DNA from 4 places in the Acuticoccus sp. I52.16.1 genome. Region 1 is predicted to be linked to each of the others. Evidence: predicted binding sites of a transcription regulator. Region 1 holds the regulator's gene; each other region holds the start of a gene.
What was found. Region 1 encodes PhoB, which activates phosphate uptake and scavenging genes when phosphate is short. Its sites were predicted from a motif close to TGTCATNNANCTGTCAT; they were not measured.
Positions count from the first base shown of each region.

Region 2: the regulator PhoB is predicted to act here: its motif matches at 2,046-2,062, upstream of phnG (phosphonate C-P lyase system protein PhnG).
Region 3: the regulator PhoB is predicted to act here: its motif matches at 2,112-2,128, upstream of MRB58_RS06810 (alkaline phosphatase).
Region 4: the regulator PhoB is predicted to act here: its motif matches at 5,104-5,120, upstream of phnN (phosphonate metabolism protein/1,5-bisphosphokinase (PRPP-forming) PhnN).

Region 1 covers NZ_CP094828.1:2,830,940-2,838,567, forward strand. The annotation lists gene pstA (phosphate ABC transporter permease PstA) at 1-310, shown strand, start outside; gene pstB (phosphate ABC transporter ATP-binding protein PstB) at 340-1,194, shown strand; gene phoU (phosphate signaling complex protein PhoU) at 1,231-1,962, shown strand; gene phoB (phosphate regulon transcriptional regulator PhoB) at 1,977-2,660, shown strand; gene MRB58_RS12825 (GcrA family cell cycle regulator) at 2,703-3,182, opposite strand; gene MRB58_RS12830 (aspartate aminotransferase family protein) at 3,440-4,639, shown strand; gene argF (ornithine carbamoyltransferase) at 4,636-5,547, shown strand; gene MRB58_RS12840 (MgtC/SapB family protein) at 5,630-6,157, shown strand; gene MRB58_RS12845 (Hsp33 family molecular chaperone) at 6,333-7,304, shown strand; gene MRB58_RS12850 (efflux RND transporter periplasmic adaptor subunit) at 7,342-7,628, shown strand, end outside.
Region 2 covers NZ_CP094828.1:1,474,366-1,481,993, forward strand. The annotation lists gene MRB58_RS06675 (carbon-phosphorus lyase complex subunit PhnI) at 1-966, opposite strand, end outside; gene phnH (phosphonate C-P lyase system protein PhnH) at 951-1,580, opposite strand; gene phnG (phosphonate C-P lyase system protein PhnG) at 1,580-2,023, opposite strand; gene MRB58_RS06690 (Bax inhibitor-1/YccA family protein) at 2,168-2,950, opposite strand; gene MRB58_RS06695 (hypothetical protein) at 3,164-3,685, opposite strand; gene MRB58_RS06700 (DUF6732 family protein) at 3,963-4,151, shown strand; partial or broken gene MRB58_RS24920 (sirohydrochlorin chelatase) at 4,169-4,876, shown strand; gene MRB58_RS06710 (precorrin-8X methylmutase) at 5,297-5,968, shown strand; gene cbiE (precorrin-6y C5,15-methyltransferase (decarboxylating) subunit CbiE) at 5,965-7,182, shown strand; gene cobJ (precorrin-3B C(17)-methyltransferase) at 7,179-7,628, shown strand, end outside.
Region 3 covers NZ_CP094828.1:1,495,959-1,503,586, reverse strand. The annotation lists gene MRB58_RS06820 (TAXI family TRAP transporter solute-binding subunit) at 1-1,098, shown strand, start outside; gene MRB58_RS06815 (FadR/GntR family transcriptional regulator) at 1,319-2,029, shown strand; gene MRB58_RS06810 (alkaline phosphatase) at 2,177-3,688, shown strand; gene MRB58_RS06805 (hypothetical protein) at 3,767-4,198, shown strand; gene MRB58_RS06800 (ABC transporter ATP-binding protein) at 4,267-4,953, shown strand; gene MRB58_RS06795 (FtsX-like permease family protein) at 4,946-6,322, shown strand; gene MRB58_RS06790 (TlpA disulfide reductase family protein) at 6,328-6,864, opposite strand; gene MRB58_RS06785 (AzlC family ABC transporter permease) at 7,045-7,628, shown strand, end outside.
Region 4 covers NZ_CP094828.1:3,338,975-3,346,602, reverse strand. The annotation lists gene dapD (2,3,4,5-tetrahydropyridine-2,6-dicarboxylate N-succinyltransferase) at 1-755, shown strand, start outside; gene MRB58_RS15110 (DUF805 domain-containing protein) at 759-1,172, shown strand; gene dapE (succinyl-diaminopimelate desuccinylase) at 1,173-2,327, shown strand; gene MRB58_RS15100 (hypothetical protein) at 2,356-2,916, shown strand; gene phnN (phosphonate metabolism protein/1,5-bisphosphokinase (PRPP-forming) PhnN) at 2,927-5,002, opposite strand; gene MRB58_RS15090 (cytochrome c1) at 5,684-6,577, opposite strand; gene MRB58_RS15085 (cytochrome b/b6) at 6,581-7,628, opposite strand, start outside.

The sequences.
Region 1 (7,628 bases):
GTTCCACCACACCCTGCCCCTGGCGGTGCCGGGTATGCTCACCGGTGCCATCATCGGCGTCGCACAGGCCCTGGGCGAGACCGCACCGCTACTGCTGATCGGGATGAACGCCTTCGTCGCCTCGGTGCCGTCGACCCCGCTCGACCAGTCTTCCGCTCTGCCCGTTCAGATCTATCTCTGGCAGGGGAACGAGAACCGCAATTTCTTCGAAGCGCGGACCTCGGCGGCCATCCTTGTACTGCTGGCCGTCATGGTGACCCTGAACGCCCTCGCCATCCTCATGCGCCACCGCTTCGAGCGGCGCTGGTAACGACCGTGATTGAAAAAGGAAACGAGCCGATGGCCGTCGCCGAAGTGGACGTGAAAAAGCCGGACCTGAAGCATCCGGAGACGCACAACCGGTTCCAGACCGTCCGGATCCCCGATCCCGAACCGCGCCCGACCAAGATCGAGGCGAAGGACGTCTCGGTGATCTACGGCACCAAGGAAGCCGTGCACGGGATCTCGATCGACATTCCGGCCCAGGCGGTGACGGCGTTCATCGGCCCGTCGGGCTGCGGCAAGTCGACGTTCCTGCGCTGCTTCAACCGCATGAACGACACCATTCCGGGCTGCCGCGTCCTCGGCCAGCTCAACATGGACGGCGAGGACCTCAACGACCACACGCTCGACGTGGTCCTGCTGCGCGCCCGCGTCGGCATGGTGTTCCAGAAGCCGAACCCGTTCCCGAAGTCGATCTTCGAGAACATCGCCTACGGCCCGCGCATCCACGGCCTGGCCCACAAGAAGGCCGACCTCGACGTCATCGTCGAGCGCTCGCTGACCCGTGCCGGCCTCTGGAACGAGGTGAAGGACCGCCTCCAGGAGCCGGGCACCGGCCTCTCGGGCGGACAGCAGCAGCGCCTGTGCATCGCCCGTGCCGTCGCGGTCGAGCCGGAAGTGATCCTGATGGACGAGCCGTGCTCGGCGCTCGACCCGATCGCGACGCAGACGGTCGAGGGGCTCATCAAGGAGCTGCGGCAGAACTACACGATCATCATCGTGACGCACTCGATGAGCCAGGCGCAACGCGTCTCGGACCGGACGGCCTACTTCCACCTCGGCGATCTCGTCGAGGAGGGGCCGACCAAGGAAATCTTCGAGAACCCGCAGGAGCCGCGGACGCGCGATTATATTTCGGGCGTGTTCGGTTAGGATACGCGGGACGAGTCTTGAGTGGGGGGCAGCGCGTTGGTGCTGACACGTGATCGGGACCGCGAGCTTGTCAGTCTCGCGGCCGAGGTCGCCGAAATGGGCGGTCTCGCGGAGCAGTTGGTGATGGACAGCGTCACCGCGTTGACGCGCATCGACAGTCAGCGCGCGCGTTCGGTGATCGAGGCCGATCAGCGTCTCGACGCCATGCAGCGCAGCGTCGAGAACCATGCGGTGGACCTGATCGCGGCGCACCGCCCGGCCGGCAAGCCGCTGCGCGAGCTGGTCGCGGCGATGCGCATCTCCTCCGACCTCGAGCGCGTCGGCGACCTCGCCAAGAACAACGCCAAACGGGTGATGGCGATCGAGGGGCGGGCCTACCCGCCGCGCGTCGCGCTGGGGGTCGAGCACATGTCCGACATCGCGCTCGAGCAACTGAAGGCGGTGCTCGACGCGTTCACCTCGCAGGACCTGTCCGCCGCTCTCGACGTGCGCAGCCGGGACGACGAGATCGACGCCATCTACACCTCGATCTTCCGCGAGCTGCTGACCTACATGATGGAAGATCCGCGCAACATCACGTTCTGCACGCACCTGTTGTTCTGTGCCAAGAACATCGAGCGGATCGGCGACCACGCCACCAACATCGCCGAAAACATCCACTTCCTGGTGACGGGCGAGCAGCCGGTCGAAGCGCGGGCGAAGGGCGATTCCTCGTCCTACCTCTCCGCCGACTGGGCCGAGCCCAAGAACGGTAGCGGAGGTCGCTAGATTTGCCGCAGGTGATGATCGTCGAGGACGAGGAGCCGCTGACCCTCGTCCTGCGCTACAACCTGGAAGCCGAGGGCTATGACGTCGACTGCGCGAGCCGCGGCGACGAGGCCGAGCTGCGCCTCCTGGAGGGGCTGCCGGACCTTCTCATCCTCGACTGGATGCTGCCGGGGCTCTCCGGCATCGAGCTGTGCCGGCGCCTGCGCTCGCGCCCGCAGTCGGAGAACCTTCCGATCATCATGCTGACGGCGCGCGGCGAGGAGACCGAGCGGATCCGCGGCCTCGCCACCGGCGCCGACGACTATGTGGTCAAGCCGTTCTCGACGCCGGAGCTGATGGCCCGCATCCGCGCCATCCTGCGCCGCACCAAGCCGGCCATGGTCTCGTCCCTGCTGCGCGCCGGCGACATCGAGCTCGACCGCACGACCCACCGCGTCCGCCGCTCGACACGCGAGGTCCACCTCGGCCCGACCGAGTTCCGCCTGCTGGAGTTCCTGATGCAGTCGCCCGGCCGCGTGTTCTCGCGCGAGCAGCTCCTCGACGGGGTGTGGGGGCGGGACGTCTACGTCGACGAGCGGACGGTGGACGTGCACATCGGCCGGCTGCGCAAGGCGATCAATCGCGGCAAGGCCAAGGATCCGATCCGCACCGTGCGCGGCGCGGGCTACGCCTTCAACGACCAGTTCCACATCCGCTGAGGGGCCGCGGCGGCGGCCCCGCGCGCCTTCCGGCGCGGCGCGTCAGCTCGACTTCGAGCGGCGGGAGGGGAAGGCCTGCTCGGCGTGGGCGCGGCAGTAGGTGTCGCCCTGCGTGGTGCGCGCGCCGCAGAAGCGGAAGGCGGGGTCGGACGGATCGCCCACCGGCCAGCGGCAGGTCGAGGCGGAGAGGTCCATCAAGGTCATGCCTTCGGTCAACGGCACGATCTCGGCGGTCTGCGGGATCTCTTCGATCTCCGGCTCCTCGACGACCTTCACCGCGACGGCGCCGGCGGCCATCACCCGCGGCGCGGCGGCGGGCTTGGGGGCGACGATGGGAGCACTCCGGGCCCGCGTCGCCCGCGTCTGCGGTGCCTTCACCCGGCCCGAGAGGCCCAGGCGATGGATCTTGCCGATGACGGCGTTGCGGGTCACCCCGCCCAGGGAGCTGGCGATCTGTGACGCGGACATCCCCTCGGCCCACAGCTTTCGCAAAACCTCGATTCGCTCGTCGGTCCAGCTCATCGCCATTCCCTTTGCTCACCGCCGATCCACATGCCGTCCACAGCCGACCAGGACGGTCGGTGGATAGAAGGGAGCCGGGCGATGTCCTGTCTTTACGCCCCGAATCGTAAGAGATTTGGCGATTCGCGGTCTAGAGTCGGCGAGTCCGCCGCGACTCAAACCTTGCTTTTTCCCCAACCATCGGAAAGAAAGCCGGCCTGTCCGCAGTACCTTGCAAGGAGCTGGGGACAACCTTCGCAAAACCGCGAGTTTTACCCATGACGACGAACAGCCTGTTCCCGACCTACAACCGCGCCGACATCGCCTTCGAGAAGGGCGAGGGCGTCTGGCTCGTGGGCACGGACGGGCGACGATATCTCGACATGGGGTCCGGCATCGCCGTGACCAGCGTCGGCCATGCCCACCCGCATCTCGTCGCCGTCCTGCAAGAGGCGGCCACGAAGGTCTGGCACACGTCCAACCTCTACCGGATCCCCGAGCAGGAGCGGCTGGCCGACCGGCTGACCGCGGCGACGTTCGCCGAGCGCGTGTTCTTCTGCAACTCCGGCGCGGAGGCCAACGAGGCCGCCATCAAGACCGCGCGGCGCTATCAATATGTGAGCGGCCACCCCGAGCGGGTGCGCATCGTCACCTTCCAGGGCGCCTTCCACGGCCGCACGCTCGGTGCGCTCGCCGCGACCGGCGTCGCCAAATATATGGAAGGCTTCGGCGAGCCCGCCCCCGGCTTCGACAAGGTGCCGCTGGGCGACCTCGATGCGGTGAAGGCCGTGATCGGTCCCGAGACGGCGGCGATCATGGTCGAGCCGGTGCAGGGCGAGGGCGGCGTGCAGCTCGTCGACCGCGAGTTCCTGCGCGCGCTGCGCAAACTGTGCGACGACCACGGCCTGGTGCTGATCTTCGACGAGATCCAGACCGGCGTCGGCCGCTTCGGCACGCTCTTCGCCTACGAGGCGCTCGGCGTGACGCCCGACATCCTGTCGGCGGCCAAGGGCCTGGGCGGCGGGTTCCCGATCGGCGCCTGCCTCGCCACCGCGGCGGTCGGTGACGCGATGACGCCCGGCACGCACGGCACCACCTTCGGCGGCACGCCGCTCGCCTGCGCCGTCTCCAACGCGGTGCTGGACGTGGTGCTCGCCGACGGCTTCCTCGACGAGGTCAAGCGCAAGGGCGCGTTCCTGATGCAGTCGCTGGCGGGCGTCGTCGATTCCCACCCGAGCGTGTTCGAGACCGTCCGCGGCGAGGGACTGATGGTCGGCGTCAAATGCCGCGCGCCGGCGGGCGACGTGGCGCTCGCCGCGCGCGATGCCGGGCTCCTGGTGGTGCCGGCCGGTGACAATGTGGTGCGCTTCCTCCCCGGCCTCGTGGCCACGGAAGAGGACCTGCGCGAGGCGGCCCGGCGGCTCGACGCCGCGGGCGAGGCCGTCGAGAAGGCGAAGAAGGATACCGCGGTCGTATGACGCCCAAGCATTTTCTGGATATCGCGTCTCAGTCTCCCGAGGCGCTGCGGGCGATTTTGGACGAAGGCCACCGGGTCAAGGCCGAGGGCCGCATCCGCACCGACCGCCTGCGCGGGAAGACGCTCGCGATGCTGTTCGAGCGGCCGTCCACCCGGACGCGCTTCTCGTTCGACCTCGCGATGCGCGAGCTGGGCGGCGACACCATCGTCGCCTCCGGCAGCGAGATGCAGCTCGGCCGCGGCGAGTCGCTGGCCGACACGGCGACCGTGCTGTCGCGCTACGTCTCGGCGGTGATGATCCGCATGCTGGACCACGGCGGGCTGACGACGTTTGCCGAGTCGGCGCAGGTGCCGGTGATCAACGGCCTGACGCGCCGCTCGCACCCGTGCCAGATCATCGCCGACCTCATCACCATGGAGGAGCGCATCGGCGCGCTCGACGGGCGCGTGCTGGCCTGGGTCGGTGATGGCAACAACGTTCTGGCGACGCTGATGGAGGCCGCGCCCAAGCTCGGCTTCGTCATCAAGGTCGCGACGCCGCCGGAGTTCGCCCCGCGCCAACCGCTGGTGGACACCGCACGCCGCCTGGGCGCCACGATCGAGGTCGGCACGGACCCGCACGTCGCCGTCCGCGGCGCGGACGTGGTGGTGACCGACTCGTGGGCCTCCATGGGCGACGAGGACGAGGAGGAGCGGCGCCACGTCTTCCGCCCCTACCAGGTGAACGAGGCGCTGATGGAGGAGGCCGGTCCGTCCGCGATCTTCATGCACTGCCTGCCCGCCCACCGCGGCGAGGAGGTCACCAACGCGGTGATGGACGGCCCGCAGTCGGTGGTGTTCGACGAGGCCGAGAACCGCGTCCACGCGCAGAAGGCGATCCTCGCCTACGTGTTCGACCGCCTCGGCTGACGGGGCGCGGAGGGCGCCTGTGCGCCCTCCCTCCGCCGGTCTCGGGCGGCGATGCGCATTGTCGTGAACCGGGCACGCCGCCGTGCGTTTCCGGGGAATGGACGGGCTCTATCATACCCTCGCGACAGAGTTCGGCCGGCTTCCCGGGCCGGGCGGCGTCGTCGTCCTGCTGCGCGTTCTGGGCGCGGCGTTGCTGTGCGGGCTCATCGGGCTGGAACGCGAGCTGAGCGACCATGCCGCGGGGCTGCGCACGAACATGCTGGTGGGCGTCGCCTCGGCGGTGTTCGCCGTCATCGGCCTCAGTTTGATCGACCAGCTCGAGGGTGACACCATCCGCATCGACCCGATCCGCCTGATCGAGGCGGTGACGTCCGGCGTCGCCTTCCTGGCGGCCGGCCTCATCGTCCTGTCGCGCGGGCAGGTGCGCGGGCTCACCACCGGGGCCACCGTATGGCTCTCGGGCGCGGTGGGCCTGGCGGTCGGGATCGGCCAGTGGATGCTGGCGCTGCTGGGGGCGCTCGTCGGGCTGGCCGTATTGATCGGCCTCGCCAGACTGGAATGCAGGCTCGGCATCTCCGGCAAGAAGGCGATCGAGGAACCCGCCGAATAGGATCCGCGCCGCCCGGCTCCGGCTCCGGCTCCGGCTCCGGCTCCACGGCGCTCGAGTGGCGAGCGACGTGCGGGTGCCTATATAGGGGGCCTGCCCTGACGCAGACGTTGTTCGCGCGCCGCGCCCCATGGGGCCCGGCGTCAGCCTACTCGCGCTCAAGAATAAGGTTCCGCTCGTGACCGCCACTGCCGACGATTGTGTCCTTCCGTTCTCCGTCGAGGCGCTCGACGTTCGCGGCCGCGTCGCACGGCTCGGGTCCTCGCTCGACCAGATCCTGCGACGCCACGATTATCCGCCCGCCGTCTCGCGCCTGCTGGGCGAGGCGGTGATCCTCAACGTGCTCTTCGCCACCGCGCTGAAGATGGAGGGCCGCGTCGTCCTGCAGATCCAGTCGGACGGACCGGTGTCGCTCCTGGTGACCGACTTCACGACCCCCGAAGGCCTCCGCGGATATGCCCGCTTCGATGCCGAGGCGGTGGCCGAGCTGGGTGACAGCCCGGCCCTGCGCGACATCGTCGGCGAAGGCACGATGGCGCTCACCATCGACCCGAAGGACACCGTGCGCCGCTATCAGGGCATCGTCGAGATGACGGGCGACAGCCTGGAGGAGGTGGCGCACCGCTACTTCTCCCAGTCCGAGCAGATCCCGACCATGGTGCGCCTCGCCGTCGCCGAGACGATGGAGCGCCGCCCCGGCGAGGAGCCGCGGCGCATCTGGCGAGGCGGCGGTGTCACCGTGCAGTTCCTGCCCGACGCGTCCGAGCGCATCGTCGTGCGCGACATCGACCCCGGCGACGCGCCGGAGGACGCCGCGCAGGACCAGCGCGATCAGGACGACGCCTGGGTGGAGGCCGCCGCCCGCACCCAGAGCGCGCAGGACCACGAGCTGGTCGACCCGGAGATTTCCGCCGAGCGCCTCTTGCTGCGCCTGTTCAACGAGCGGGACGTGAGGGTTTTCGATCCGTTCAGCCTGAGTGCAGACTGTCACTGCTCAACTGACAAGATCCAAACGATGCTCGGTCAGTTCAGCGCGGACGATCGAGCTTCCATGGTGGAAGACGGCGCGATCAAGGTGACATGCGAGTTCTGCAACACAGAGTACGTCCTCGACCCGGACACGCTACAGGAGCGTGGCACGGCGCACTGACGCGGACCGGCGCGGTCCGCCGGCGCGGGGGGCCGCGATGAGGGCGCTCGGCCGCATCGCGCGCCTGCTGGCGCAGGCGATCCTGCCGGCGGTGGTGCTGATCGTCGCCTGGTCCTGGACCGAGGGACTGGTCAACGGCGGGGCCGGCGGCCCGCCCGAGCGGCGCGAGGCGGTCGAAACCGTCTACGCCGTCACCGCGCGGGACGTCGAGATCGGCACCAACCGTGCCACCTTGCGCGCGTTCGGCGAGGTGGTGGCGCTGGAGAGTGCCGAGCTGCGCATCGCCTCGCCCGGCCGCGTCGTCGAGGTGCGCGAGGATCTCGC
Region 2 (7,628 bases), 1.4 Mb from region 1:
CTCCACGAAGCCGGTCGCCTGCACGTTGTCGGAATGGGCGATGACGAATTCCTCGTCCTGCGCCGGGGCGACCCGGTCCTCGCCCAGTTCGCCCGCCCGCAGCGCCCGGTCGACCAGCGCCATCGACATCGCCTTGCGCTCGACCCGGCCGAACACCAAGCCGTAACCGCGGGTGAACTGCGCCGGCTCGCTCGCCGAGCCGTGGAACTGGTTCACCATCTGACATTCGGTCAGCGTCATGGTGCCGAGTGTGACGGCGAAGCCCAGCTCCGGCACGTCGAACTCCAGCTCCACCGTGCCGGTGCGGATCTCGCCGACGAACGGGTGGTTGCGGCCGTAGCCGCGCTGGGTGGAGTAGGCGAGGCCCAGGAGCCATCCTTCGTCGCCCCGCGCGAGCGCCTGCAGCCGCACCGCCCGGTCGAGCGGCGGCACGGTCGCCTCGCGCGTCAGATCGCCGGGCTCGTCATCGCCGGCGCCGTCCGGCTCGACGAGGCCTTCGCCGCCGAGGACGTCCGTCACGCGGGGGGCGGGGCCGAGGGGCGCGGCGGCCGTGGGCGCGTCGCCGGAGAGGTCGTCCTCGATGAGGCGGTGGGTATAGTCGAATGTCGGCCCCAGCACCTGGCCGCCCGGAAGGTCCTTGAAGGTGGCCGAGATGCGCCGCGCCAGCGCCATCGTCGCCGTGTCCACCGGGCGCGAGGCGCCCAAGCGCGGCAGCGTCGTGCGGAAGGCACGCACCAGGAAGATCGCCTCGATGAGATCGCCGCGCGCCTGGCGAATGGCGACGGCGGCAAGCTCCGGGTCGTACAGCGAACCCTCGGCCATCACGCGGTCGACGGCGAGGGTCAGCTGCTCGGCGATCTGCCGGGCGGTCAGCTCGGGAACCGACCGGTCGCCGCGCCGGTCCTTGGCGAGCAGCCGATGCGCGTTGGCGATGGCGGCGGCGCCGCCCTTTACCGCGACGTACACGTGACCTCCGTCGTGCGGGGAAGCGCCATGATGGACCCGCTCGCCGCGTCGATCAGAACGAGGTCGAGCCCGCGCGGGTAGAGCGCGCCGTTGGCGGCCCAGTCGGCGAGGAAGGTGTCCGACAGATCCGCCTCGATGGTGCGCGTGCCGTCGATGCCGGGGCCGCGCAGGGTCAGCGCCCGCCCGGCGAGGCGGACCGGGGCGACCAGCGTGGCGGAGCGGTCCGGGTAGAGGTCGTCGCCCGCGCCGAACCCGTCCGGGAGGCCGTCCAGCGCGGCGAGGAAGGCGAAACGGGCGGCGGCGCGGTCGGCGGTGACCGGCGCGCCGGTGTGGAAGGTGAGCCAGGGGGCGGCAGCGGCGAAGGCCGGGTCGAGCGCCACCGGCGTCTCCGGGTCGCACAAGGTGAGGGCGATGGCCCCTGCGGCTGCCGGGAGCGGCGCCGGCGGGGCTGCGGCGGGGAGCCGGTGCACCGTGCCGGGCTCGGCGAGAGCGCCCAGGATCGCGCGGAAGGCGGCCTGCGCGTCGAACACCGGGGCAGCGAAGGCCCCCTCCATTACGGCATGGTCCATTGCGGCATTGTCCCGGACGGCAGGCTCGAGGGCGGGGTTCGGCATCAGTCCTCCCCGCGCGTCATCGTGAAGAAGTCGACCCGCGTCCCGGCGACGTCGCGCGCCCGCGCGGTCTCGCGGGCGGCGCGCAGGGCGTCCAGTTCGGCGGCGACGGCTGTCACGGCGCCGCGGTGCGTGGCGGTCTGGCTCAGTGCGTCGATCAGCGCCACATGGCGCGCGCGGGCCGCGTCGCGCCCCATCACGTGGCCGAAGCCGACCTCGCCGGTGGCCAGCCGCACCACGCAGCGCGACACGGTCGCCTCGCCGGCGTTGAACGGTGCGCCGCCGCCGCCGACGCGCCCGCGCACCATCACGAGCCCGGTGTCGGGCCCGCGCACCACGGTGTGCGGCGGGTCGGGCGCGATGCGGTCCAGCGCGGCGGCAAGCTCGGCGGGCTGCGCGAGCGCCAGTGTCCGCAGCAGCGATCGCCTTGAAGAGGTGTCGGTCATGGCGCCTCGCTAGGGAGCGTTCGTGACACCCTTATGACTGCGCGCTCAAACGCAGGTCCACCCCCTCGCCCAGCCGGCGCGCCATAAAAAAAGGGGCGCGGTTTCCCGCGCCCCTCCGGTCGGTTTCGGGCGTCGGCCCATCGATCAGTTGCGGTTGCCGAGCAGCGACAGCAGGAACTGGAACATCAGCACGAAGTCCAGGTAGAGCTGCAGCGCGCCGATCACGGCCTTGCGGCCCGCGACGGTCGAGTCGTCGCCGACGTAGTAGCTCTCTTTGATCTTCTGCGTGTCGTAGGCGGTCAGGCCCGCGAAGATCAGCACGCCGAGCACCGAGATCGCGAACTGCAGCGCCGAGGACTGCAGGAAGAGGTTCACCAGCATCGCCACGAAGATGCCGATGGCGCCCATGATGAGGAAGGAGCCCATCGCGCTCAGGTCCTTCTTGGTGGTGTAGCCGAAGAGGCTGAGACCACCGAAGGCCACCGCGGTGATAAAGAAGACGCGCACGATGCTCTCGGACGTGTAGACCAGGAAGATGGTCGACAGCGAGGCACCGACGAGTGCGGCGTAGAGGAAGAAGAGCGCGCGCGCCTTGCCCGGCTCCATCTTGTGGACGCCGAACGAGAGCCAGAAGACGATGCCCAGCGGAGCGAGGGCCAGCACCCACTTCAGCGGGGTGGTGTAGAGCGTCACGCCGAACTGGGTCAGATAGATGCCGTTGCCGATCTGCGCCGCAGCCCCGTCGGGGCCCTGCGCGGTCGCCAACGCGAACACGGCCAGCGCCGCCACGCCCGTGAGCGCGAGGCCGATGGCCATATAATTGTAGACCTGCAGCATGTAGCTGCGCAGGCCCTGATCAATGGAGGCATCATACTGCGCGGCTCCAGTGGTCGGCCGTACAGTCGTGTTCCGATTCCAGGTCGCCATTGAGGTTCCTATGGTTATCCAGCGGAGCCGGCGGGCTGTGCGAACCACAGACCCTCCGAGTTGCGTAAGATATGGCAATTGGACAACGCCACTGCAAGAAGAACCGCGTCCCGTCACGGCGCCGCGGGAGCGTCAAATCAGCCCGGCCCCATGCGTTGGTTCGGGGCGGGCGCCCGGCCCGCTCCGACCGGTCCGTCGCGCATCAGTCGCGGATCAGTCGCGCTCGAAGGTGATCTGCGCGGTCGTCACCATCGTCTCGCCGTCGTCCATGGTGTCGACCGTGGTGATCTTGAACTCGCGATCGTTCGCCGGCTCGATCGTCATCGTCGCGATGTCGTCGCCGTTGACCTTGCGCGGGAAGGTCATCGTCAGGACGATGCGGCCGTCGTTCTCGGGACCGCCGTCGAGCTCGGCCGGGCCGGCGTTGGAGCCGACATAGGTGCCCTTGTAACGCTCGCCCTCGCGCAGGATGTCCGCCCCGATGGCGCGCTTGAGGACCATCATCGCCCGGCACTCGCCGTCGAAGCCGATCTCGTCGCCCTTCTGCTCGCCTTCGATCTGGCAGGTGACGTTCATCTTGCGGGACTTCTCGTCCTTCTGGACGAAGCCCTTGCCGCGCCACTTGCCCGTGATGTCGAGCGAGGGAACCTCCTCGGCGGCCGCAGGGGGCGCACCGGCAGCGGAAACGCCGACGGCGGCGAATGCGGCGACGAGCAGAGTGGCCTTCAGCATCATGTATCCTTTCCTGTCGGGTTCGAGCGTGCGCCGCTCCGGCCGGCCCGGGCACGAAGCAGGCACGCACTTTAGCCAATCTCGGGCGGATGGCGAGTCACGCAACCGCGAGATCTTGTCATGGCGCCGGCGGACTGATAGCTCCTCGACCGCAGCGTTCCGCGGAGGAACTGAAAGCGATCGCGGGGGAGGCCGACCCAAACCGGGGGCTGGAGCCGCGGCTGCCGTAGGGTGGGCCCTCGCCCGCAATCCCGGTGCGCGACTCGCATATGGAGACGACATGCGCACCTTGAAGACCCTCCTCGCCACGCTCGCGACACCCATCATGCTCGCCACCGCCGCGTCCGCGCACCCGGGCCACACCGCCGTCGTCGACGGTCACGCCCACGCCGTCGACCCGCTGGGCGCCGTCGTCGCCGTTCTCGCCATCGTCGCCATCGCCGTCACCGTGGCGGTCAAGTTTCGGTGAGCGAGCGTATCGGGGTCATGGTCTGCGGCCATGGCTCCCGGTCCAAGAGCGCGGTGGCCGAATTTGCGACCGTCGCCGAAGCTCTCAGGGACCGTTTCACCGACTGGCCGGTCGAATACGGGTATCTGGAGTTCGCCAATCCGGTGATCCGGGATGGGCTCGACGCGTTGCGGCGCGCCGGCGCCGAGCGCATCCTCGCCGTCCCCGGCATGCTGTTCGCGGCGATGCATGCCAAGAACGACATCCCGAGCGTCCTCAACACCTACGCCGCCACGCACGGCATCCGGGTCGACTATGGGCGCGAGCTCGGCGTCGACGCACGAATGCTGCGGGCGGCGGGCGACCGCGTGCGCGCCGCGCTCGAGGCGCTGGACGCCGCGCATGGCCCCGCCCCGGCGTCGGAGACGCTGCTCGTGGTCGTCGGCCGCGGCGCCTCCGATCCGGACGCCAACGCCAACGTCGCCAAGGTGGCGCGGCTCCTGTGGGAAGGCTTCGGCTTCGGCTGGTGCGAGACGGCCTACTCCGGCGTCACCTTCCCGCTGGTCGAGCCGGCGCTCGAGCATGTCACGCGGCTCGGCTTCAAGCGCGTCGTCGTGTTCCCCTACTTCCTGTTTTCGGGCGTCCTGATCGACCGGATCTACGGCTTCACCGACGCCGTCGCCGCCCGCCATCCGGACATCGCCTTCGCCAAGGCCGGCTACCTCGGCAACCACCCCGCCGTGATCGACACGTTCGCCGAGCGGGTGACCGAGCTTCTCGACGGTCCGGCGGCGATGAACTGCGGCATGTGCAAGTACCGCACGCAGGTGCTCGGCTTCGAGGCCGAGGTCGGCCTGCCGCAAGAGAGCCACCACCACCACGTCGAGGGGATGGGCGCGTCGGCGCCGGGGGCGTCGGTGGAGACGTGCGGGCTGTGCGGGACGTTCTGCACCGGCGCCTGCCGCGTGCTGACCCCCGTCGACCATCACCACGGCGACACGCACACCCACGCGCCCCGCGACCTCCGTCATGGCCGTCACCACCATCACGATGATCACCACGTCCACGATCACCATGCCCGCGATCACCACCACGACCACCCTCACGACGACGACGGTCATGGTCACGGGCACCATCATCACCCCTACCCGCATGAGGCCCACCCGATGGGTCCCGTCAGCGTGGTGACGGGCGGGCAATATCAGTACGAGCGCGACCCCGAGGCGATCACCGCCCAATCCTTCGCCATCATCCGCGCCGAGGCCGATACCTCGCGCTTCGGCGAAGCGGCGCCGGTGGCCGAACGGATCGCCCACGCGGCGGGCGACGTCGGCGTCCTCGGCGACGTCGTCGTCTCCGGACCGTTGATCGCGGCGACGCAGCGCGCGCTGGCCGCCGGCCGCCCGGTGATCGTCGACACCGAGATGACGCGCTACGCCATCTCGCCGCGGTTCGTGCCCGCCGCGCAGGTCCACTGCCACATCAACGACGCGGCGACGCCGGACGAGGCGCGTGCCGCCGGCACCACCCGCTCGGCGATCGCGATCCGCCGCGCCGCCGGCGACCTCGACGGTGCCGTCGTCGTGATCGGCAATGCGCCGACCGCGCTGTTCGAGCTCCTTGAACTCATCCGCCGCGGCGCGCGGCCGGCCGCGATCTACGGCTTCCCCGTCGGGTTCGTCGGCGCGGCGGAGTCCAAGGCGGCACTGGCGGCGATGGCGCCCGTCCCCTTCGCCACCGTGAAGGGCCGGCGGGGCGGATCTGCGATGGCCGGGGCCGCCGTCAACGCCGCCGCCCACGCCGGGATCGACGCCGGGCCGGCGCTCGTCGGCGCATGACGGCACCCGCCGAGGCCCCGCCTCACGGGGGGCCGGGCGGGGCGGCGCCGTGGCTCACCGTGGTCGGCTGCCTGCCCTCCGGCGCCCTCGCGCCGGGCGCGCCGCCGCAGGTGCTGGAGGCCGAGGCCGTCTTCGGCCCGGCGCGGCTGCTGGATGCGGCCGGCGTCGCGCCGGAGCGCCGCCGCCCGTGGCCGCGCCCCTTCGCCGCCGGGATCGCGGCGCTCCTCACCCACCGCGGCCGCACGACCACCGTGCTGGCGAGCGGCGACCCGCTGCACCATGGCGTCGCCGCCACCCTCCTGCGCGACCTCACGCCCGAGGAGATGACGGTGCACCCCGCCCCGTCCGCCTTCTCGCTCGCCGCCGCGGCGCTGCGCTGGCCGCTGGAGGACGTGGCGCAGATCTCGCTGCACACCGCACCGCCGGAGGACATCCTTCGCACCGCCTCCCCCGGCCGCCGCATCCTCGCCCTCACCCGCGACGGCGACGCGCCGCGCATGATCGCCGCCGCCCTCACCGCCGCGGGCTACGGCGCCAGCGCCTTCGCCGTGCTGGAGGCGCTCGGCGGTCCGGACGCGGCCATCCACCGCACCACCGCCGCCGCGCTGACCGAGCCGGCCCACGCGCTCAACGTCGTCGCCGTCGAGTGCCGCGGCGGCGCCTCCGCGGTGCAGGTCGACAATCTCGCCCACGACGGCTGCGTCACCCGCGACGAGGTGCGCCTGCTGACGCTGGCCGCGCTCCGCCTGCCCCCCGGCGTCACCGGCCACCTCTGGGACGTCGGCGCCGGTAGCGGCGCGGTCGGCATCGACTGGTGTCGCACCGGCGGCACGGCCACGCTCTTCGAGCGGCACGAGGGCCGCCTCGCCGCGATTCGTGCCAACCTCGCCGCCACCGGGACCGCTCGCGCGCACGTCGCCCCCGGTGACGCGCACGCGGCCCTCGCCGGCGCGGCTCGGCCGAGCCACGTCTTCATGGGCGGCGGCCTCGCCGACGACGCGCTGTTCGCGGCGCTGTGGGCAGCACTGCCGCCGGGCGGGGTGTTCGTCTCCAACGCGGTCACCCTGGCGGGGGAGGCGGCGACCCTGCTGCGCCAGGCCGCGCACGGCGGTGCGCTGACGCGCATCGCATTATCCTTTTCGGCCCCGATCGGAGGTCTCATGGCCCTCAAGCCGGCCATGCCGGTCCTGCAATGGCGAGCAGTCAAACGATGAGCGGGACACTTCACGTCGTCGGCGTCGGCCCCGGAGACCCGGAGCTGATCACCCTCAAGGCGGCCCGCATCATCGAGGCGGCCGACATCGTCGCCTACCCGGAAACGACCACCGGCAGCCTGGCCGCGCGCATCGCCGCCGCGCATACCGCGCGCGCCACGCACCTGCCGTTCGTCGTCCCGATGAGCAACGACGGTGCGGCCGAGGCCGCCTACGACGCCGCCGCCGACGCGATCGAGGCCCGCCTCGTGTCCGGCCGCGACGTCGTGCTGCTGTGCGAAGGCGACCCGATGCTCTACGGCAGCGCCGCGTCGATCACGGCCCGTCTCGCCGGCCGCGCGGCGATCGAAATCGTCCCCGGCGTCGCGGCGGCGACGGCCTGCGCGGCGGCCGCCGGCGTCAGCCTCGTGCGGGGCGATGCGCCGCTGACGATCCTCCCCTCCACC
Region 3 (7,628 bases), 1.3 Mb from region 1:
CAGAACGCCAAGCGCATCCAGGACGGCGAGGCCGCGTTCGGCCTCATCCAGGGCGACACGCCGGTCGCCAGCAACGTCACGGTGATGGCTCGTCTCTTCCCCGAGGCCTTTCACCTCGTCGCACGCGTCGGCTCGGGGATCGAGTCGGTCAACGATCTGCGCGGCAAGACCATCGGCCTGATGCCGCCGGGTGCGGGTTCCAACGCGCTGTTCGATCGCCTGCTGGCGCACTACGAGGTGCCGGAGTCGTCGCTGACGATCATCCGCGGCAATCTGGCCGACCATGCCGAGGCGATCCGCAAGGGCGAGATCGACGCCTTCTTCATGGTGGTGGCGCTGGGCAACCAGACGATCCAGGAGATCATCAAGTCGACGCCGACGCAGCTGGTGCCGATCGACCAGGCCGAAGCGATGGCGCTGTTCGACCCGGCGCTGGAGGCCAAGGAGGTGCCGGTCGGCGCCTACTCCGGCGAGCGGCCGGTGCCGGATCGGCCGATCCCCGTCGTCTCGGTGCGCAGCCTGCTGGCCGTGGGCCGCAACGTCCCCGATTCCACGGTGGAGGCGGTCACCCGCGCCCTCTTCGAGCAGCGCCAGGCGATGGTGCGCCAGCTTCCGCAAGCCGCCTTCATCACCGCCCCCACCGACGAGGAGCGGCTGGCCTTCGGCGTCCATCCGGGGGCGGACCGCTACTACGAGCAGGACGACCCCATCTTCATCGTCGAGTACGCCGAGCCTCTGGCGCTGGGGGTGACGGCGCTGGCGCTGCTGGCCTCCGGCCTGTGGCAGGCGCGGATCTGGCTCTCCAACGCGCGCAAGAACCGAGCAGACCATTATAATCTCGAAATCGTCGAGATCGTGTCACGCATCGAGGCAGCGGACAGCGACGCGGAGTTCGACCGCATCCGGCTCGATTTGTTCGCCTTATTCGAACGGGTGATCGTCGACCTCGATCTCGACCGCATCGAAGAGAAGTCGCTGCTCTCATTCTCCTTTGCGTGGCAAGCTGCGGCCTCTACGTTGAACCATCGGCAACTTCTGGTGCGATCGGACCGGGCGGCGGGGCTGGCAATTCGGCCGGATGTGGTGCCGACAACGTGACGAAATTGAGATGAAATCATGTCATTCAGCCTATAAATTAGGCATATCAGATGTATGAAGGGCGTTTTTTCTCAAAAATCCGAACAATAGTGCATTCATCGGATTTTTCATGCATTGCTGCTATGCAAATGAGATTTCAGATGAAAATGCAATTGGCCTGCACATGACTCGGTTCGGGACAGCTAGTCGCATCGCGACGCCTGCGCCCCCGGGGGCAACATTGCTCGTCGTCACGGTGGAGGCGATCGCGCGTCGCATCGTCAGCGGCCAGGTCCCCATCGGCGGCATCCTGCCGAACGAGACCGATATCGTCGAGGAGCTGGGCGTCTCGCGCACCGTGGTGCGGGAAGCGGTGCGGACCCTCGTCGCCAAGGGCATGCTGCGGACTCGCCGCCGCCTCGGCACCGAGGTCACGCCGGTCGAAAGCTGGAGCCTGTTCGATCGCAACGTGATCGACTGGCGGATTCGCTACGACCCCGACGACAAGGTGCTCGACGACCTGGTCGACTTCGTCCTGGCGGTGGAGATGATCGCCTGCGGTCGCGCCGCCGAGGACGACAGCTTCGACCGAGCGGCCCTCAAACTCGCCTTCGAGCGGATGGAAGCGGCCAACACGGCCGACCGCGAAGAGCTCGCCAACGTCGAATACCGGTTCCATCACACCTTGATCGATGGAGCCAACAACCAGTTCTGCGGTCACGTCTACGGCGTGATCGAGACGGCGCTGTCCACCTTCATGTCGCCCCTTTTCCTGGACGCGGACAGCCACACCGAGGCGCTGGGCGACCATCGCACTCTCACGGAGGCGATCCTCCGCGGCGACGCGGCGAGCGCGCGCGGGGCGATCGAGCGGCTCGGCCACCTGCGCCGCCGCAACCTGCGCCAGGCCCTGCGCGCCCGCCGGAACGACGCCAAGCCTCGCAACCGTTGAGGCCGACCGGGGGCGAGCCTTCCACCTGCGGGTGAGCGTCGAGCGTTCCGGCGACGCCGGCATTCGGGCCGGACGCGTCTTCTGTGATCGCCGTGTCATATTCGCGGTCTATGCGGCAGCCACATCGCTCGACCCCAAGAGGACGCCATGAAGACACTCGCGTTGGCCACGACGGCGATCGCGCTCGCGATCGGTTCCGCTCAGGCCCAGGACCTGCCGCAGGCTTCCAGCCAATGGTTCACCGATGCCCAGGCAACGCTGAACGAGAAGATCGCCCGCCAGCCGATCACCACCCCGGCCAAGAACGTGATCCTCTTCGTCGCGGACGGCATGGGTGTGGGCACCAACTACGCCATCCGCCTGTTCGCCGGGCAGCAGGAAGGCAAGCTCGGCGAGGAGCACGTCCTCCCGCACGAGGCGTTCCCGTACCTGGCTCTGGTCAAGACCTACAACGTCAACGCCCAGACGCCCGACTCCGCGCCGACCGCCGGCTCGATGAACACCGGCGTCAAGCAGATCTTCAACACCATCAACCTCGCCCCCGAGGGCGGCGTCCATGACGATTGCGCCTCCGAGGAGGGCAACCGCCTGACGACCTTCGCCGAGATGATGAGCGGAGAGGGCAAGTCGGTCGGCGTCATCTCCACCGCGCGCCTCACCCACGCCACCCCCGCCGCGGTCTACGCCAAGACGGCCAACCGCAATTGGGAGGGCGACGTGCCGGAGAGCTGCACCGGCTCCAAGGACATCGCCACCCAGCTCTTCGACCAGATGCAGGCCGGCGTCGTCGACCTAGCCATGGGCGGGGGTCGCCGCTACTTCGTGCCCGCCGGCACGCCGACCGACGAAGGCGGCGACGGTCGCCGCAAGGACGAGGTCAACCTCGTCCAGCAGGCGAAGGACGCGGGCGTGCAGTACGCCTGGAACACCGAGACCTTCGAGGGCCTGACGCTGGACGGCTCGACCCCGGTGCTGGGCCTCTTCGAGGACTCGCACATGGCCTACGAGGCCGACCGCGACCCCGCCGAGGAGCCCTCGCTCGAGGAGATGACCCGCGCCGCCATCCAGTACCTCGCCAACAACGAGGACGGCTACTACCTCGAGATCGAGGCCGGCCGCGTCGACCATGCCAACCACGACGGCAACGCCTACCGCACGCTGACCGACGGCGTGGAGTTCGCCGAGGCGATCGCCGCCGCCGACGCGCTGACGAACGACGAGGACACCCTCATCATCGTCACCGCCGACCATGAGCATGCCATCGCGTTCAACGGCTACTGCGGCCGCGGCTCGCCGATCCTGGGCCTGTGCATGGAGATCGTCGCCGGTCAGGTCGAGCACGGCGAGAAGCCCGAGCTCGCCGACGACGGCAAGCCCTACACCGTGATCGGTTACCTCAACGGTCCGGGCGCGGTCATCAAGAAGCAGGCAGACGACAGCTACGCCGCCCCCGAGGGCCGCGCCGAGCTGACCCAGGAGGAGGCCACCGACATCGACTTCGTCCAGGAGGCGATGATCCCGATGTCCTCCGAGTCGCACTCCGGCGAGGACGTCGCCATCTACGCCAAGGGGCCGTTCGCCCACCTGTTCGACGGCACCGTCGAGCAGAACTACATCTTCCACGTGATGGACTATGCGGTGAAGGGCGGCGCGCAATAATCCTGCCGCCGCGACCCACGGGAGGCCGCTCCGGCGGCCTCTCATCTCTATTTGTCATCGAGTAACGGAATGCGGACGATGGATCGTCGGACCTTCCTCACCGGGGCGTCAGCCCTCTCGCTCGTCACGCTGGCGCGGCCGGCCCCGGCTGCGGACGACGCGGTGAAGCTGCGCGAGCTCTACCTCAAGGGCGGCGACTTTTCCGACTATGCCAAGGCCCGGACCGGCCGGCGGGTCGATGTCGCCGGCTACATGGCCCCGCCGCTGAAGGCGGATGCGCGCTTCTTCGTGCTGACCAAGCGGCCGATGGCGGTCTGCCCCTTCTGCGAGACTTCGGCCGACTGGCCGGAGGACATCCTCGCCGTCTACCTCAAGCGCAACCTCGACGTGGTGGCCTACAATGTCCCCATCGTCGCCCGCGGCACGCTGGAGATCGGCGACTATCGCGACCCCGACACGGGCTTCCTGTCGCGCGTGCGCCTGACCGACGCGAGCTTCGAGCGCGACTGAGCGCGGTTGAACGCGGCCGCTCCCTCCCACGCCGCGGCGCGCCCGCCGGCGCCAACCATCGAGGCATCATGGGCCTTTCTCTCGCCGTCTCGTCGCTGGTGGTGAGCGCTTCCGACCGCCGCCTCGTCGCGGTGGCCGACTTCGCCGCGGCACCGGGCGAGTGCGTCGGTATCCGCGGACCGTCGGGCGCCGGCAAGTCGACCTTCCTTTACGCGATCGCCGGCCTGATCCCCGACGCGCGCGGCCGTGTCGCCTGGGGCGAGCGGGACATTCTCGCCATCCGCTCCGGCGCCCGCGCCCGCTTCCGGCGTGACAATGTCGGCCTCGTCTTCCAGGACTTCCTGCTGTTCGAGGAGCTTGGGGCGGAGGCCAACGCCGCGATCTGCGCCGCCTTCTCCCCCCGCCGCCGGCGGGCCCCGTTGCGCCGCCGGGCGAGCGAGCGTCTCGCCGAACTCGGCGTCCCAGCCGGCCGCCGGGCCGCGCGCACCTTCTCGGGCGGCGAACGCCAGCGCATCGCGCTCGCCCGCGCGCTCACCGCCGACCCCGAAGTCATCCTCGCCGACGAGCCGACCGCCAGCCTCGACGCCGTCGCCCGCGCCCACATCGTCGACGATCTCGTCGGCGCCGCGCGCGGGGGTGGCAAGACGCTGATCGCGGTCAGCCACGACGACGCGTTGCTCGCCGCGATGGACCGCGTCGTCACGATCGAGAACGGCGCCCTCGTCATGGGCGACGCGGAGCCGGCCCATGCTTGACCGCCTGCCGCCCGCGCTGACCGAGACGCTCGCCATGCTCTGCGCGCAGTATGACCGCCTGCGTCTCGGCTGGGAGAGCCTCGCCCCCGGCATGCAGGACGCCCTCTTCACCGTGGGTCTGCTGCTGCCGGCGCTGCTCCTCGGCCTCGCGCTCACCGCCGGCTTCCGTCCCGCCTCCCTGGTGGGGGCGATGCTGTGGCGCTTCCGGCTGACGAACCTGATGTTCGTGGCGCTGATCGCGATCTCGGTCGGCATCGGCGTCGGCCTGATCGCCCAGGAGCGGGGTCTGCGCGCCGGCACGGCCCGCGCGGCCGACAAGTTCGACCTCGTCCTCGCCGCGCCGGGCAGCGAAATGACGATGCTGCTCGCAGCCGTCTATCTGCAACCGGCCGACGTGCCGCTCCTCTCGGGCGAGGTCTACGCGCAAGTCGCGGCCGATCCCCGCGTCGCCGTCGCCGCGCCGATCGCTTTCGGCGACAGCGTCCATGGAGCCCCCGTCGTCGGCACCACGCCGCGCTTCGTCGACCACCTGGGCGGGGCCCTCGCCGAGGGCCGGGTCTTCGCCGACGAGACGGAGGCGGTGGTGGGCGCCCACGTGCCGCTGGCGGTGGGCGACGCGTTCGAGCCCGCGCACGGCCATGGCCCGGCCGCCGACGAGCACGCCCACGAGGGCGCCGACTTCCACGTCGTCGGCCGCATGGCGCCCACCGGGAGCCCCTGGGACCGCGCCGTGCTGGTCCCGGTGGAGGCCGTGTGGCACGTCCACGGGCTCGCCAGCGGCCACGGGGCGGGCTGGGACGGGGCCGTCGGCGAGCCGTTCGACGCGGCGTCCTTCCCCGGCACGCCGGCGATCATCGTGCGGGCGGACGAGATGTGGGCCAACTACGCCCTGCGCTCGGACTTCACGCGCGCGGACGTGATGGCCTTCTTCCCCGGTGCGGTGCTCGCCCAGCTTCACGCCCTGCTGGGCGACGTGCGGCAGGTGATGTCGCTGCTGGCGATTGTCACGCAGGTCCTGGTGGCGGCGGGGGTGCTGACGGGGCTCGTCATCCTCACCCGGCTCTATGCGCAGCGGCTGGCGCTGCTGCGGGCGCTGGGCGCGCCGGTGCGGTTCGTCCTGGCGGTGGTATGGTCCTACGCGGCGGTGCTGATCTCGGTCGGCGCGGTGGCGGGGCTCGGCGTCGGCTACGGGGCGACGCTCATCCTGTCGCGCGTCCTCACCGCGCGGACGGACATCCTCGTCACCGCCGCGCTGGGGTGGCGCGAGGTGCATCTCGTCGCCGCATTCGTCACCGTGGCGGTGGTGTTGGCGCTGCTGCCGGGGCTCGCCGCCTCGCCGCGCAGCGTCGTGCGCGCGCTGCGCGGCTGACCCGCTCAGTCGAGGAGACGGCGCGCGAGATCCGCGATCACCGCCGGGTCCGTCCAGTCGAGCGAGCCGGCGGCCACCTCGGCCGTCCCGTCGGCGGCGACGAACACCGTCGCGGGATAGCCGGTGAGGCCGAAGGCGTCGCCCGCCGTCCCTCGGGCGACGCGCAGGGTGTCGAGCGCCACCCCGACCCGGTCGGCGAGAAAGGCCCGCACCTCGCCGATCGGCCGGGTGTCCACCGACACCAGGAGGACGCGCGCCGCGAGGTCCGGCCGGTCCGCCAGCAGCGCGTCGAGGCGCGGCAGTTCCGCGAGGCACGGCGCGCACCACGTCGCCCAGAAGTGGACCGCCGCCGGTGCCCCGCCGAGGTGCGCCGCCAGAGGGCGCACGATCCCTTGCGCGTCCTCGACGGCGAGCGCGGCCGCCCGCTCCCCCGGCCCCGCGGCGTTCACCGGACCGGCGGCGCAAAGCGCGGCGGCGAGGCGGCCGGCGAGGTGGAGCACGCGGCGGCGCGTGGGGCAGGCGGGGAGGGCGGGTCGGGGCATCGCATCGTCTCGCGGCCGGTCGCGGTCGGGCCGTCCTACCGCCTCGCCGTGACGGGAGGAAGGCGGTCTCCGTCCGCCGTCGACGCGCCGCTTGCGGCTCTCCCGCGGCAGGTGTAGTTCGCTTGCGTGTCACACACGTTCTGGTCATCCGTCCGTCGGGGAGCGGCCTACGGCCTCCCGGTGCAAACCGCCTTGGCGCCGTTGGCGATCCTGTTCGGAGCGCTCGCGATCGGTCAGGGGATGACACCGCTCGAAGCCACGGTGATGAGCGCCACCGTGTTCGCCGGCGCCGCCCAATTCGTCGCCATCGACCTGATGGGCCACGCCGTCCCGATCTGGTCGATCGTGGTGTCGGTGCTGGCGGTGAACTTCCGCCACCTGCTCTATTCGGCGGCCATCACGCCGGTCATCCACGTGCTGCCGTGGCGTGTGAAGGTGCCGATGTTCTTCCTGCTGGTGGACCCCGCCTTCGCCTTCATCCAGGAGAACAAGCACCGGCTCGACCTCGTGGCCTACTTCTCGCTCGGCGTGACGGTCTACGTCGTCTGGGTCGCGGCGACGGTGTTCGGCGCCTGCTTCGGCAAGCTGATCTCCTCGCCCGAGGCCTACGCGCTCGACATGCTGATGCCGATCTATTTCCTGGCGTTGGTGATGAGCTTCCGCCGCCGCCCCAACTGGGGGCTGACGGTGGTGACGACGTTCGCCGTCTCCGCGCTCGTCTACAAGGCGCCGGATTTGGGCGTCACCTTCCTCGGCTCGCCCTG
Region 4 (7,628 bases), 510 kb from region 1:
TCCGCGACGCCGTCGACAAGGCGCTGGGCCTGCTGGACCGCGGCGTCGTACGCGTCGCCGAACCGACCGCGACCGGCTGGCAGGTGAACGAGTGGCTGAAGAAGGCCGTCCTCCTGTCGTTCCGCCTCTATCCGATGGAAGCGATCGACGGCGGCCCCGGCAACGCGCGCTGGTGGGACAAGGTCCCCTCCAAGTTCGACGGCTGGCGCGACGCCGAGTTCGAGACTGCCGGCTTCCGCGCGGTCCCCGGCGCGATCGTCCGCCGCTCCGCCTTCGTCGCGCCCGGCGTCGTGTTGATGCCGTCCTTCGTCAACCTCGGCGCCTATGTCGACGAGGGGACCATGGTCGACACCTGGGCCACCGTCGGCTCGTGCGCGCAGATCGGCAAGAACTGCCACATCTCCGGCGGCGCGGGCATCGGCGGCGTGCTGGAGCCGCTCCAGGCCGCCCCGGTCGTCATCGAGGACGACTGCTTCATCGGCGCCCGCTCCGAGGTCGCCGAGGGCGTGCGCGTCGGCAAGGGCTCGGTCCTGTCCATGGGCGTCTTCCTGGGTGCGTCGACAAAGATCATCGACCGCGCCACCGGGCAGACCTACATGGGCGAGGTGCCGCCATATTCGGTGGTCGTCCCCGGCTCGGTCGAGACCACCGGCGCGGCCAACGTGAAGATGTCGCTCGCCGCCGCCATCATCGTGAAGCGTGTCGACGAGCGCACCCGCTCCAAGACGTCGATCAACGATCTCCTCAGGGACTGACGCTTGCCGACCGATACCCGCCCGCCGACCGTCCGCCCGCCGTCCATCGCCTGGGCCTTGTTCGGGTTCGACGGGCGGATCGACCGTGAGGTCTTCTGGCTGAGCAATCTGTTCTGCCTCGCGCTCACCGTTCCGATCGCCCTCGCCTTGCCGATCTTCGACTTCGAGGGCGAGACGATCCACGTGCGCTACGGCCAGCTCGGCGTCGTCATCATGGTTCTGGAACTCGCCGCGCTGATGTGGGTGCAGGTCGCCCTCGTGGTGAAGCGCCTGCACGACCGCGGCATCACCGGCTGGGCCTCTCTCCTCCTGGCGATCCCGGTGGTGAGCCTCGTCGGCTTCTTCATCATCGGCGTCGTCCCCGGCGAACGCGGCCCCAACATCTACGGTCCAGGCCCCAACCAGCGAGCACGATAGGTGGCTGATCACGTTTCCCTCGCCCTCGACCCGGTCGACCTGGCGCAGCGCCTGATCCGAGCCGAAAGCATCACCCCCGCGGCCCCCGCCGCGTTCGACATCGTCGAGGACGCGCTCACCGCCGCCGGCTTCGAAGTGACGCGCATGACGTTCGACGACGCCGGCACGCCGGTCGAGAACCTCTTCGCGACCAAGGGCTCCGGCCGGCATCTCGCCTTCGCCGGCCATGTCGACGTCGTGCCGCCGGGCAGCGAAGAGGCCTGGTCCCACCCGCCCTTCGGGGCCGAGATCGTCGGCGACACGCTGTACGGTCGCGGCGCACAGGACATGAAGGGCGCCGTGGCGGCGATGATCGTCGCCGCGGCCGACTGGGCCGCCTCCGACGCGCCGGGCCGGGTCTCGTTCGTCATCACCGGTGACGAGGAAGGCGCCGCGCAGGACGGCACCGCCCCGCTGATCGCCTGGGCGGCCACGCGCGGGCGGATCGACGCCTGCGTCGTCGGCGAGCCGACCTCGCGCGTCACGTTGGGCGACACCATCAAGATCGGCCGCCGCGGCTCGATGTCGGCCGAGGTGACGGTCACCGGCCGCCAGGGGCATGTCGCCTACCAGCACCTGGCGCAGAGCCCGGTGCCGGAGCTGCTGGCGATGGGTGGGCGCCTCCTGGAGCCTCTCGACGAGGGTACCGAGCAGTTCGCCCCCTCCAATCTCGAGATCGTCTCGATCGACGTCGGCAACCCGGCCTGGAACGTGATCCCCGAGACGGCGACGCTGCGCTTCAACGTGCGCTTCAACGACCTGTGGCAACCGGAGGCGCTGCGTGCCGAACTGCTCGAGCGCATCGGCACCGGCGGCAACAGCCTTCAGGTCGACGTCACCTGGCAACCGAGCCACGGCGGCGCCTTCCGTACCAAGGACGACGCGCTAATCGCCGCCCTCACCGGCGCGATCGAGGCGACCACCGGGGTCACGCCGGAGGCGACCACCGGCGGTGGCACCTCGGACGCGCGCTTCATCAAGGACTATTGCCCGGTGGTGGAATTCGGCGGTGTCGGCGACACGATGCACCAGGTGAACGAGCGCACCTCCGTCAGCGAGCTGCGCACGCTCGCCGCCGCCTACCGCGCCATCATCGACGCCGTCCTCGCGGCATGAGCACGACCGGCGGTCAGGCGGCTGGGGCGTGCGCGCTGTGAGCGGGCCGGAGATCGGCCGATCGCTGGAGGGGGCCTGGCGGCTCTTCCGCAACCGGCCGGACGGGATCGACCTGCTTGACCGCTCGATCGACGGCTTCTGGCGCTCCTTCTGGGCCATCCTCCTGGTATTGCCGATCGACGCGATTTCCCTGCTCGCCTTGTCGCGCATCGCCGTGCAGCCCCCGTTCGGCGAAGCGTTCGCGGAGCGGCTGCCCGTGCTGGCGCTCGACTGGGTCGCCTTCCCCATCCTCCTCGCCTGCATCGCCAAGCCGCTGGGGGTGACGAAGCGCTATGTGACCTACGTCGTGGCGCGGAACTGGGCGGCGCCGATCAGCTGGGTGATCGTCACCATCCCGCTCCTGCTGCAGGGGGCCGGTTTCATGGGCGACGAACTGGCCGTGATCGCGACCATCGCCGCCCTGATGGTGGCCGTGCGCTACCACTACCTCATCATGCGCATCGCGCTGGGGGTGACGTTGGAGATCGCCATCGCGCTGGTGGTGGTGGACCTCGTCATCTCGTTCCTGATCGTCGCCTCGGCGAGCTGAGCGGCGCCGGTCAGGCGAGCGTGAAAAGCTCGCCGCTGGCGTCGGCGCGGATGGCGTCGATCCCGTTCTGGCTGCTCGCCACCACGTCGGCCAGAACGTCTCCGGCGGCGACCTCGTCCCCGACCCGCACCGTGAGCCGCACGCCCGCGCCCTTGTCCAGCGGTGCGCCGACCGCGCGGGCCAGCCCCGCCACGGCGAAAACGTCGATGTCCGCCACCCGGCCGGCGCGCGGGGCGAGGAGCGGCCGCGTGAACGGCCCCGGCGCCAAACGCTCGACCGGCCCCTGCGCGGCGACGATCGCGCGGAAGGCGTCCAGCGCGGCCCCGCTGGCCAGGAGCCGCGCGGCGGTGGCGGGACCCTCGCCCTCGCGGACGGCCGGGTCCCACTCCAGGATGGTGCCGGCGACGTTCACCGCCTTGGCGCGCAGCGCGGCGCATGCCTCCGGCGCGCCGGAGAGGATCGCCAGCGCGTCCTCCAGCTCCAGCGCGGGGCCCACACCGCGGCCGAGCGGGTGGCGCCCGTCGCTGATCGCGGCACGGACGGTGAGGCCGACCGCGCGGCCCACCTCCTCGAAGAGCCGCGCCAGCTCGGCGCCCGCCTCGGCCGTCTTCACCTTGGCGGCAGGGCCGACCGGAATGTCGATCGCCACATGGGTCGCGCCGACGGCGAGCTTCTTGGACAAGATCGAGGACACGTCGAGCCCCGGCGAAGCGATCCCGAGCGGGCGGTTGATGGCGTTCATCACGTCGTCGAGCGGGCTGTGGCTGATGCGTCCGGCCCAGGCGACGGCGCCGCCCGCGGTGCTCACGACGCGCTTCAGGTCGGCAGCGTCGAGATCCACGCGCGCGGCGCACTCCATGATGTCGGCGGTGCCGGCGGCGGAGGTGATCGCACGCGAGGACGTCTTGGGGATCGGCAGCCCGTGCGCGGCCACCACCGGGACCACCACCAGCGAGATCGGGTTGCCCGGCACGCCGCCCAGCGAGTGCTTGTCGACCACCAACCGGCGATCCCAGGCGATCGGCACGACGAGGCCGGCACGCTCCTTCGTTAGCGCCGCAATCTCGGTCACGGTGAGCTGGCGCGAGGCGGCGACGAGGAAGCCGGCCACCTCCGCCTCGCTGTAGCGGCCGTCGACGATGTCGCGCACGATGGTGGCGATGGCGCCAGCCCCCAGCGTATCGCCGGCGATTTTGCGCCGGAGCGCGTCCCGGCTGACGGGCGGTGCGGCGCGGCGCAGAACCACCTCGCTGCCCTCGGCGGCACCGAGCCGGTCGAACACCGCGTCCGGCAGGCCGACGCTGGCCGGGTCGACGAGCGGCCCGTCGGTCACGGCGAGGCGCACGCGCACGGCGCTGTCGGCGACGACCTCGGTCCCCCCGCCTGCCGCGACCTGCTGGCTGGCGAGCGGCAACGCGGCGCGATGCACGAACGCGACGGGACCGCCCGGCAGCGTGACGGGGACACGGTGCACGGCGAGCGGCAGCCGGGCGGCGCCGAGGAGTGCGGCGACGAAATGGTCGACCCCCACTTCCAGCGCGCCGCCGTTGTCGATGACCGCGACGTTGCCGGCGCCGACCAGCGGCACCCGCCGCTCGAGCCGCGCGGCGACGTCGGCCGCGTCCTCGCGCCCGCGGGCTTCGAGACGGGCGCGCACGATCTCCGGCGGGGCGACGACGGAGATCACCACGACGCGCCGGGCGAGGGTCGCGAAGGCGCCGATCGAGCCGCGCGAGGCGTTGACGATGACGTTGGACCCCTGCGCCAGCGGGGCGATGGCACGGTGGCGGATGCCGTAGCGCAGGCCATGCGCGCCCCAGGCGACGGCGAAGGCGCCCGCGGCCTCCTCGGCACGAAAGGTGGTGAGGTCCATGGGTTCGTGGTCCTCGCCACCGGCCTCACGCGGGCGGGTGACGACACGCTGGGCGAGGCTGAAGTGCCGCTGCGGCAGGCGGGCACGAGCGCCGTCGATCAACGAGTCCTTGCCCACCCCGCTCGGCCCGACGACGAGGAACAGGACGCCCTCCCGAGACGACGCCCCGGCCGGCTCCGCCACCGCGTCCTCAGGGCCGTCGTGTGTCTGCATAGGCGCTCCATTGGGTGGGCGGACCGCGGCGCGACCGCGACGCGGGGCCCCGATGCGCGGCCGCCGCCGACGACATGCCACTAGGTACATCATACGTGGAGATGACAACCATGCGACGCGGCGGAGCACCCTTGCAAGGCTCCCCCCTCGCCGCACCCGAAGCACTGGCACGCCGCCGCACACCCGCCCGGAGCCGACGGTGCCGGGCGTCAGACCAGACACAGCCACGCACGGACGGGCGCAGTCCATCGCCTGCCGCCTCCGGCCAGCGAGGGACCGCGTCCCGGCCGGATGGAGCGGCGCAAGACGGGCGGGGATAGGGCCGCGGCACAGTGTGGCCAGAAGGCGGCCGACGAGGCGGAGCACTGCATGCCGCACAGCGGTGTACGGCGGTGCCGAAGGAGGCGGGTCGCCGCTTGCCGCCGCATGCCGGCTGGCGCGAGTCGGCGAAGCGCCGTGCCGGGTGCCGCGCCGTCAGGCCTGGAGCGCTGAGCCGTCAATTGGCGCGAGCGTTTGGTCTGGCGGCCGCCTGTCCCCTTTCCGCGCCCGGTGAGGCGGCGGGCGGGTTGCCGCGCCGTGTCCGACCGGGTGCCGGTCGGCGCAGCGCGCGGTGGGGCCGTGCGACCGGTGGGGTCGTGGGAACGAAAAAGGGCCGGACGATCGGTCCGGCCCTTTTTGCGGTCAGTGGTCGACGTTTCGCCAGAGTTTGCGCTTCGTCATGTAGAGAAGCACTGCGAAGACCAGGAGGAAGATCATCACGCGGAAGCCGATCTCCTTGCGCGACTCCAGGTGCGGCTCGGCGGCCCACATCAGGAAGGCGGAGACATCGGCCGCGTACTGCTCCACGGTCTGCGGCGAGCCGTCGGTGTACTCGACGCGCTCGTCGGTGAGCGGCGGCGGCATGGCGATCCACTTACCGTTCAGGAAGACCGGGTTGTAGTACTTGCCCGGCACCTCCTCGACGCCCTCCGGCACCTCCTCGTAGCCCTGCAGCAGGGCGTAGATGTAGTCCGGCCCGCTCTCCGAGTAGCCGGCGAACGCGTCGGTGATGAAGCCGGGGAAGCCGCGGTGGACGGCGCGCGCCTTGGCGATCAACGAGAAGTCCGGCGGGGCGGCGCCGCCGTTGGCCGCCGCGGCGGCGGCCGCGTTCGGGTACGGCGAGGGGATGTGATCGTTCGGCGTCGCGGGGCGCTCGAACGGCTGCCCGTCCTCGTTGGAGATGTCCTCGACCGTATATTCCGACGCGATCTGCTCGACCGCGGCTTCGGAGAAGTGCGGGCCGTGCTCGTCTTCCAGCGTGCGGAAGGCGACGAGGCGCATGGAGTGGCACGCCGCGCAGGCCTCGCGGTAGACCTTGAAGCCGCGTTGCAGCTGGGCCTGATCGTACTGCCCGAACACGCCGGAGAAGGTCCAATCCTGCTTCTCGACGTGGTGGCCGCCCTCCTCGGCCGCTTGTGCCGGGGTGGAGAGCGAGCCGGTCATGGCCCCGGTGCCGCACAGGAGGGCGACCGAGAGCCCGGCGGTGCCTGCGAGCCTGCCGAGTCTGGCGAGCGGCGCGGTCATCGTCTCAAGCATCGGTCAATCCTTCTTCGGCGCGGCGGTGGCACCCGTGGGCTGTCCTGCCCCGGAGCCGGCGGGTTGATCGGGCTGCGCGTGCCCGCCCTTCTTCTTGGACTTCGCCAGCACGTCGTCGGCGATCGAGGTCGGCAACGGCTTGGGGGTCTCGATGATGCCCAGCACCGGCATCAGGATGAGGAAGAAGGCGAAGTAGTAGAACGTGCAGATCCGCGCGAGGAGGACGTAGATACCCTCGGCCGGCATGGCGCCGAGGTAGCCGAGCGCGATCGCGTCGACCACGAAGAGCCAGAAGGCGATCTTGAACATCGGCCGGTAGCGCGCCGAGCGCACGCGCGACGTGTCGAGCCACGGGATCACCAGCAGGATCAACAGCGAGCCGAACATCACGATGACGCCGCCCAGCTTGTCCGGAATGGCGCGCAGCATGGCGTAGAACGGCAGGAGATACCATTCGGGCACGATGTGCGCCGGGGTCACCAGCGGGTCGAACTGAATGTAGTTGTCCGGGTGGCCGAGGTAGTTCGGGACGTAGAACACGAACCATGCGTAGAGCAGCATGAAGACGACGATCGCGAAGCCGTCCTTGATCGTCAGGTAGGGGCTGAACGGCACGGTGTCCTTGGAGGATTTCACCGCGACGCCGGTCGGATTGTTGTTGCCCGAGACGTGCAGCGCCCAGATGTGCAGGACGACGACGCCGGCGATCATGAACGGCAGCAGGTAGTGCAGCGCGAAAAAGCGGTTCAGCGTCGCGTTGTCGACCGCGAAGCCGCCCCACAGCCACTCGGTGATCGACGGGCCGACCAGCGGGATCGCCGAGAAGAGGTTGGTGATCACGGTGGCGCCCCAGCCGGACATCTGCCCCCAGGGGAGGACGTAGCCCATGAAGGCGGTGGCCATCATCAGGATGAGGATGATGACGCCGAGCATCCACAGGACCTCACGCGGCGCCTTGTAGGAGCCGTAATAGAGGCCGCGGGCGATGTGCATGTAGACGGCGAAGAAGAACATCGACGCGCCGACCGCGTGGATGTAGCGCAGCAGCCAA